Regions from separate parts of the Lacrimispora sp. genome, predicted to be linked through region 2. Evidence: a T-box and tRNA genes for the amino acid it is inferred to sense, from the RefSeq annotation. Region 2 holds a T-box; the other holds one or more tRNA genes.
The links. A T-box is a leader RNA that pairs with one kind of tRNA and senses whether it is charged. The one in region 2 lies ahead of metG (methionine--tRNA ligase), so its partner is inferred to be a tRNA-Met.
Positions count from the first base shown of each region.

Region 1 (4,431 bases), on a different contig from region 2:
GGGTCATATGGCTGTTCCCAGGGCTGCATAGGCACAGTTGCAATTGCAAGCTGAACCGACTGCGTCGGTGTTGCAGGAATTCCTTTTGTTGTATCGCTTCCGCATGAATTACATGAATTCATAATAACACTCCTTTCAGTTCTATCATTGATCGTTCCTTTTTATTATGAACATAAGAAAGAAAAAAACCTTATAAAAATTCTCCCATATTAACCACTGCGATGTTATTGTAATAAATGGAAAAATGAAATATAATAAAATAGATTACAAGGGAAAAGACAGAATATGGAAAAACAATTTAAGACGGGAGAGCATAGGTTTGAGTGACAAAAAGTTTGCAGTATTAATTGATTCTGATAATATTTCAGCCAAGTATATTACATGTATCCTGGATGAGATGACCCGATATGGTGTCATTACCTACAAAAGGATTTACGGTGATTGGACAAGCGCCCAGATGGGGAAATGGAAGATGGAGCTATTGGAAAATTCCATCACTCCCATTCAGCAGTTTTCCAATACTGTTGGAAAGAATGCTACGGATTCAGCACTGATTATTGATGCGATGGACCTGCTTTATACAGATCATGTGGATGGGTTTTGTATCGTATCCAGTGACAGCGACTTTACCCGTCTTGCCAGCAGGCTTCGGGAATCAGGAAAAGAAGTCATTGGTATGGGAGAAGAAAAAACTCCCAAATCTTTCCGTGCTGCCTGTACGGTTTTCACTAATTTGGAAGTGCTTCTTGATCAGGATGAAGAAGGAACCGGTGGAGGAGCTATTGGAAAAGAGGTAATTGAACAGGATATTGCATCCATTATCTTGGAAAATGACGATAAGAACAAGGCGACCGGACTGGGTGAGATCGGCAACCGTCTTGTGAAAAAATATTCTGATTTTGATGTAAGAAACTATGGTTACAGCTCTTTGTCAAAGTTTCTGGAAGAGATGGACAGCTTTGAACTGAGAAAATCCAATAATGTGGTAACTGTCCGCATGAAGGATAACCGCACAAAACGGCAGGAGCTTGATGATTATGCGGTAAAGTTAGTCAAAGGCAGCGGAAAAAATGGTATGGAGCTTGCTGCGCTGGGCAATGGCATGCACCGGAAGTTCGCGGACTTTAAAGTTAAGGATTACGGATATTCCACTTTTTCCAAATTTGTTCACAGTATTGTTCAGTTGGAAGTGCGTGAAAATAAAAACAATAGTAAAGCAGTATTTTTGAAAAAAGAATAATAAAAAAGCCATCCGTGAAGCAGTATTTTTTTCCGCGGATGGCTGCTTTTCCAGGGCTTTCAGAGGGACATGGGAAAAAGGAAAAAAATTGACAAAAAAGTGTTGACAATTGATACAATTCATATTATACTAATGAAGCAGTCGGGAACGAGAGATAAACAAACGTCCGGACAAGCACTGGGATCTTAGCTCAGCTGGGAGAGCATCTGCCTTACAAGCAGAGGGTCACAGGTTCGAGCCCTGTAGGTCCCACTGATAAATAAAACTTATTTATCACACAATTTTATATGGCGGAATAGCTCAGTTGGCTAGAGCACACGGTTCATACCCGTGGTGTCGAGAGTTCGAATCTCCCTTCCGCTACTTAAGACCCTGTAATCCTTTGATTACAGGGTTTTTTCTTTTAGAAAAAGAGTCTTTTTTTGGACTCTTGCGCCGGAGGCGGCAGCCTATTTCCATTTTTTTTATATTCATTTCTGCCGTTTTATGATATACTAACAAATAGCAAAAAGCGGAGGGATTCCATGTACAATTTTATTGTAAACCCCAACTCACGCTGCGGACGTGGACAAATTATATGGAGAAAGCTGGAAGAGGTGTTAAGAACTTCCGGAGTGGAGTATCAGGCTTTCTTAACAGAAAGGCCGGGAGATGCCAGAATCTTTGCCAGTGAGCTTACGAGCGGCTGCAGGGAATCCAATGTTATCGTCGCAGTAGGCGGAGACGGAACAGTGAACGAGATCTTAGATGGACTTTCCTTTTGTGGTTCTATTACATTAGGGTATATTCCTGCCGGATCAGGTAATGATCTGGCAAGAAGCTTAAAACTGCCGAGAAATCCGGTCCGGTGTTTGAAAAAGATCCTTCAACCAAAATATTATAAGCTGATGGATTATGGAGTACTGACTTATGGAGAAGGAGAAATCTCCCACAGGCGGTTCATCGTAAGTGCCGGCATCGGAATGGATGCGGCTGTTTGCCATAACATTTTATTTTCAAAAACCAGGGGGCTGCTCCATAAGCTCCATATCGGGCGCCTGGCTTATCTCCTGGTGGGAATAAAACAGCTGGCCCTGGCGAAGCCGTCAAAGGGATATATTCTTTTGGATGGTGTTCAAAAAGTGGAATTTAACCACGTGTATTTTATATCTGCCCATATTCATCCCTATGAGGGCGGGGGATTTAAGTTTGCCCCGGACGCCAGCTTTGAAGACGGGAAACTCACGGTCTGTATGATGAATAACAGAAAGAAGCGGAAGCTGATTCCGGTTCTTGCCTGTTCCCTTTTAGGCAGAAAATCCTCGAATACGGGGATTCGATTCTATACCTGTGAAGAAATTGCGGTTCACATGGAGCACCCTATGGCGGTTCATGCCGACGGAGAAAGCTGTTTTTGCCAAAAGGATGTACAGATTCGCTGTATCAGTAAAAAATTGCGGGTGATTGTGTAGCAATGTTTGTATATATATAGAAGAAAGGATAAATTATGAGAATTGGACAGGGATATGATGTTCATAAATTAGTAGAAGGAAGAGATTTAATTATCGGGGGCGTTAAAATTCCCTATGAAAAAGGGCTTTTGGGCCATTCGGATGCAGATGTACTGACCCATGCGGTGATTGACGCACTGTTTGGCGCGGCCGCATTAGGGGATATCGGAGAACATTACCCGGATAACGACCCTCAGTATAAAGGCATTTCCAGCATTGAACTGTTAAAGCTGGCAGCAGGACTTCTGGAAGAGAAGGGCTATATTGTTGAGAACATTGATGCTACGGTCATTGCTCAGAATCCAAAGCTTCTGCCCTTTCGGCCCCAGATGATTAAGAACATTGCAGATGCCCTTAATCTGCCGGTGGGAAAAGTGAATGTAAAGGCGACTACAGAAGAGGGGCTTGGCTTTACCGGAAGCGGAGAAGGAATTTCCGCTCAGGCAATCACCCTTCTTACTTCTGTAGAGGATTACTGTTATGATGATAAAATCATGGGACCGGATTGCGGGGGCTGCGGAGGCTGCTGTAAGAAATAGGAATTGGTAAGACAGGAGGAAAATATTGTGAAGATATTTAATACATTATCAAGACAGAAGGAAGAATTTGTACCGTTAGAGCCAAAGAAGGTCAAGATGTATGTCTGTGGTCCTACGGTTTACAATTATATACACATTGGCAATGCAAGACCTATGATCGTATTTGACACCGTAAGAAGATATTTTGAATATAAAGGTTATGAGGTTAACTTTGTCTCTAATTTTACCGATGTAGATGATAAGATCATAAAAAAAGCAATTGAAGAAGGAGTAGATGCAGATGTCATATCCAAGCGTTACATTGAGGAATGCAAAAAGGATATGAATGCCCTGAATATAAAGCCTGCCACAAAGAATCCTCTGGCAACGGAAGAAATCTGCGGAATGCTGGATATGATAAAGGAGCTTATAGATTCCGGCCACGCCTATGAGGCAAAGGACGGGACTGTATATTTCCGCACCAAGGCTTTTGAAGGCTACGGCAAGCTGTCTCACAAGAATCTGGAAGACTTGCAGTCCGGTTTTCGGGAAATCAAGGTGACAGGGGAAGACGGCAAAGAAGCCCCTTCGGATTTTGTTTTATGGAAGCCAAAAAAAGAAGGAGAGCCTTACTGGGAGTCTCCATGGTGTGAAGGCAGACCGGGATGGCATATTGAATGTTCCGTTATGTCAAAGAAGTATCTTGGAGACCAGATCGATATCCATGCAGGAGGGGAGGATTTGATTTTCCCCCATCATGAGAATGAAATCGCTCAGAGTGAAGCGGCCAATGGAAAAGAATTTGCAAAATACTGGATGCACAATGCATTTTTGAACGTAGATAATAAAAAGATGTCCAAATCGCTTGGGAATTTCTTTACGGTCAGAGAGATCGGAGAGAAATACGATTTAAGGATTCTGCGTTTCTTCATGCTCAGCGCCCATTACAGAAGCCCCCTTAATTTCAGCGCTGATTTGATGGAATCTTCCAAGAGCGGTCTGGACCGGATTATAACAGCCGTGGATAAGCTGAAGGACCTTCAGGCCAGAGCCAAGACCAGGAATCTTCGTGATGGTGAGGATAAAAAGCCTGTAGAAGAACTGGTTGCCAAATATGAGGCTGCCATGGACGATGATTTCAATACAGCAGATGCAATTTCTGCAATTTTTGAACTGGTAAAAT
Region 1 is NZ_JBKVXF010000001.1:1,061,835-1,066,265, reverse strand. Features, by position in the region: gene ACLTWA_RS05220 (spore coat associated protein CotJA) at 1-122, opposite strand, end outside; gene ACLTWA_RS05215 (NYN domain-containing protein) at 320-1,240, shown strand; tRNA gene ACLTWA_RS05210 (tRNA-Val) at 1,420-1,492, shown strand; tRNA gene ACLTWA_RS05205 (tRNA-Met) at 1,530-1,603, shown strand; gene ACLTWA_RS05200 (diacylglycerol/lipid kinase family protein) at 1,765-2,691, shown strand; gene ispF (2-C-methyl-D-erythritol 2,4-cyclodiphosphate synthase) at 2,727-3,269, shown strand; gene cysS (cysteine--tRNA ligase) at 3,297-4,431, shown strand, end outside.
Region 1: it encodes a tRNA-Met, which carries the amino acid that the T-box ahead of metG (methionine--tRNA ligase) is inferred to sense. The anticodon was not compared.

Region 2 (4,431 bases):
CACATTGGTGACTGCTTCGATTCCCTGTTGAAAAAGGGACGCAAGCAATTCCTCTCTGTCTTCATCAAAAGCCTCATCATCATAATGGGTATGTGTATCAAAAATCATGGATATCTCCTATAAAATCATTCAATCAGCAGTTTATATAACAAATAGAGGAAAAGGAGGTGCGCAGGATAAAATCCGTAGAAAAAATATTTCATGCTCCTTTCCCCTCTTTTTCCATTGTACATCCGAATGGGGACCAGCGCCAGAACTGCCGCACCAAAACAGGCAAGACTTTCCAAAACAGCAATGGCTCCCGCAAATATGGTCTGCATCTTTTTGTTTTCCCGGAAAATATAAAACATCAGGATCATTACGATTCCAATAATATTATAATCACATTTCAGAAAAACAGACGCACCGCATCCGGCAACGATGGCAAATGACTGCTTTAAAGGGTCGCCGTACGCTTTTTTATAAACGGAAAGGACCCAAAGTCCCAAAAACAGTGTAAAAAATACATTCTGGTATTCCGGGTGAAACCATTCTCCGTACATAGCCAGGTCAAAGGGTATCTCGGAAACCAGTGCAAATATAAGCAGTCTGGCACCGTACCGTTTTACATTTCTTGTATGAAGAAAACCTTCTACCAGCAGAAAGCAGAAGATGGGAAATGATATTCTTCCTACGGTACGAAGAACCAGATCCACAATCACCCACAGGCCGGCCTGGTCCATTCCCTGTTGCTTCAGTATTCCATTTTCAATAATAACTGCACCTATGTGATCAATGAACATGGTTACAATTGCGATAATCTTTAACGTACTGCCAGTGATTCCTTCTCTCCGGGCACTTATTGTCTTCTGCATGGGATTCTCCTTTTCAAAATGATAGGCCGGATTTATAAAATCCGGCCTATCATAATTTTCTATCTCATATCTTCTGATACTCCCTTACATCAGCAGATCTCTGCTCCTGCCGGCATTGGTTTTTCCGGAATCATAAGGGATAAGTTGCCTTCTGCATCTTCTGCACATAAAAGCATGCCTTCAGACATGACGCCAGCCAGTTTTGCTGGTTTTAAGTTTACCACAACCATCACCTTTTTGCCAACCATTTCTTCCGGAGAGTAATGAGCCTTGATTCCGCTGACAATCTGCTTCACCTGACTTCCGATCCGTACCTGGGAACAGAGAAGTTTTTTAGATTTCGGCACCGCTTCACAGGCAATGATCTCTCCTACCTGGAACTGCAGCTTTGCAAAGTCATCGTATTCGATCTCTGGTTTTGCTTCGATGTCAATAACGTCTGCTTCTGTATCACCAGCTTCACCGGCATCAGACGAGGAGGCTGCATTCATGGCCTCCACCTTTTCCAGCACTTCTTTCATATCCATACGTGCAAATAAAATCTCAGGCTTTTCCGTTACCTTGTTACCGGACGGATAACGGCCAAAGACATCCATCTCAGATAATTCTCTCTTTGTGGTGCAAAGCTGTGCAAGTATCTTCTTTGAAGTCTCCGGCATAAAGGATTCAAGAAGAGAAGCTCCGATGGTAATGGCTTCTGTCAGGTTATAAAGAACTGTTTCCAGCCGGGCCTTTTTCGCCTCATCCTTTGCAAGCGTCCAGGGAGCAGTTTCATCAATATACTTATTACTTCTTCTGAATATGTTAAAGATGGCTGTTATGGCATCTGCAACACGAAGCTTATCCATCCTTTCCTGAACCTTCTTCACTTCTTCCAGAACTACGGCTTTTAAATCATCGTCAAAGGAATCGGTATCCTTTCCGTCAGTAACCACACCTCCAAAGTATTTATTAGACATGGAAATAGTACGGTTTACAAGATTTCCAAGGATATTGGCAAGGTCGGAATTCATGCGTTCTACCATTAGCTCCCAGGAAATCACACCGTCATTTTCAAACGGCATTTCATGAAGAACAAAGTAACGAACGGCATCTACGCCGAAGAAATCTACGAGAGTATCTGCGTAGAGAACATTTCCTTTTGATTTGCTCATCTTCCCATCTCCCTGTAACAGCCACGGATGTCCAAACACCTGCTTAGGAAGGGGCACATCCAATGCCATAAGGAATATTGGCCAGTAAATGGTATGGAAGCGGATGATGTCCTTTCCGATCAGGTGTAAGTTGGCCGGCCAGTATGTTGCAAACTGGCTGGTGCTGTTCCCGTCACAGTCATAGCCGATTCCTGTAATATAATTTGTCAAAGCGTCAAGCCATACGTAGGTCACATGCTTTGGGTCAAAGTCTACAGGAATTCCCCAGGTAAAGGTGGTTCTGGAAACACAAAGATCCTGAAGACCCGGAAGAAGGAAGTTGTTCATCATCTCATTTTTCCTGGAGACCGGCTGTATAAACTCCGGATTTTCGTTGATGTGTCTGATGAGCCGGTCTGCATATTTGCTCATACGGAAGAAATAAGCCTCTTCCTTTGCCGGCTTTACTTCACGGCCGCAGTCCGGGCACTTTCCATCTACTAACTGGGATTCGGTGAAAAAGGATTCACAGGGCGTACAGTATAAGCCTTCATAATATCCTTTATAGATATCGCCCTGGTCGTAAAGCCTTTTAAAAATTTTCTGAACCTGCTTTTCATGGTCTTCATCGGTCGTCCGCATAAATTTATCATAAGAGGTATTCATTAAATCCCAAATTTTTCTGATTTCACCGGCTGCCTGATCGACAAATGCCTTTGGAGTCAGTCCTGCTGCTTCCGCCTTTTCTTCAATTTTCTGGCCATGTTCATCGGTTCCGGTCTGGAAAAATACGTCATAGCCCTCCGCTCTTTTAAAGCGGGCGATGGCATCCGCCAATACTGCCTCATAGGTGTTGCCGATATGAGGCTTTCCTGATGCATAGGCAATGGCGGTGGTAATATAATAAGGTTTTTTGTTTATATCTTTGCTCATGTTCCTTCCTCCTTGTTTCTAAAATGAGATGTGATTGGAAATTTATTTTATTTCCCGAAAAAAGAAACCCCGTCTTAAAAATCCTTTCGGAAATTTAAAGACGGGGAAATATCCCGTGTTACCACTTTAATTTATCCATACCTTACAGTATGGACCTTACCGGCTGCATCTGAGACCGGGAATTCTAAAAAATTCCATAAGTCTGCGTAAACAGTCTGACACGATAACGGGTGTAACCGTCGAAGTTTCAATGCATTGGTTATGTCAATTCAACTCCGCTGCTCCAAGGCCATATTGGGAAATCAGGTCATGCTTCCTTTTCAGCTTCCGGAAGTCTCTGCTCATGACCGTATATTTCTTACTCTTCTTTTCTCCGCATTCTCACATAGATCAATTGTTAGTAACCCTAGTGTAATGGTTTACGGAGGGTTTGTCAAGCGGGGAAACCTTCTTATGCCTTGTTTTGTCATGACTTTTTTGATTTCATCATATAAATATTAATAGTGAATTACGGAGGAATCTTATATGACAAACAAATTTTTTAAATTGAGCCGTAGAATTCTTTCCATTTTTCTATCGGTTGCCCTGCTAAGTGCATGTACGCCGCCCCCAGGCACTCCCGCCACTCCTTCAAGCGCAGGATACGAACGCTACCGGGCCGATGATTTAACCATGCAGAAGGAATTCAATCTGTTTACAGATGATTTATTCCGAAAAGAAATAAGCAACTCCGGAATCAGTTTTCATTTCAGCATTGCAGATCCTGCTTCCCGTGGATTTGATACCGTTCCCCTGACCCTGGGTGACTTTTCCCTGGATAAAATGAAGAATAACTCTAAGGATCTACTGGAGTTAAAAAAGAAGCTTACCCGGTTCAATCCCAGAAAGCTTACCAGTGATCAAAGACTTACCTATCAGATACTATACTCCTACATAGAAACAGAGCTTAAATCCGAAGGTCTGGAACTATATGCCCAGCCTTTAACCTCCACCATTGGAATCCAGGCACAGCTTCCGGTTCTGTTTGCTGAATATGCCTTTTACAGCCGGGATGACGTGGATCATTACTTATCACTGCTTTCCACCATTGATGATTATTATGCGCAGATCATGGAGTTTGAAAGGAAGAAATCTGAAGCCGGCCTTTTCATGTCCGATTCTGCTGCCGACAGTGTATTAAAATCCTGTGAGGCATATTTGATTCAGCCGGACCACAATTTTCTGGCGGAAACATTTAACAGCCGGATCGACGGACTTACCGACTTAACGGCAGAAGAAAAAGCCAGCTATAAAGAAAAGAACCTTAAGGTTCTTGAAGAACATTTTATTCCTGCTTATAAGAATCTGATAGAAGGGATTACCTCTCTGATGGGAACAGGTAAAAATGACAAGGGCCTGTACTGGTATCCGGATGGGAAAAAATATTTTGAATATCTGGTCCATTCCAATACGGGAACTTCCTACGATACCATTCCAAATCTAAAAAAGGCAATTGAAAAGCAGATGACCTC
Region 2 is NZ_JBKVXF010000007.1:21,228-25,658, forward strand. Features, by position in the region: gene ACLTWA_RS18285 (TatD family hydrolase) at 1-108, opposite strand, end outside; gene ACLTWA_RS18290 (TraX family protein) at 126-854, opposite strand; gene metG (methionine--tRNA ligase) at 944-2,920, opposite strand; T-box leader at 3,014-3,303, opposite strand; gene ACLTWA_RS18300 (DUF885 domain-containing protein) at 3,446-4,431, shown strand, end outside.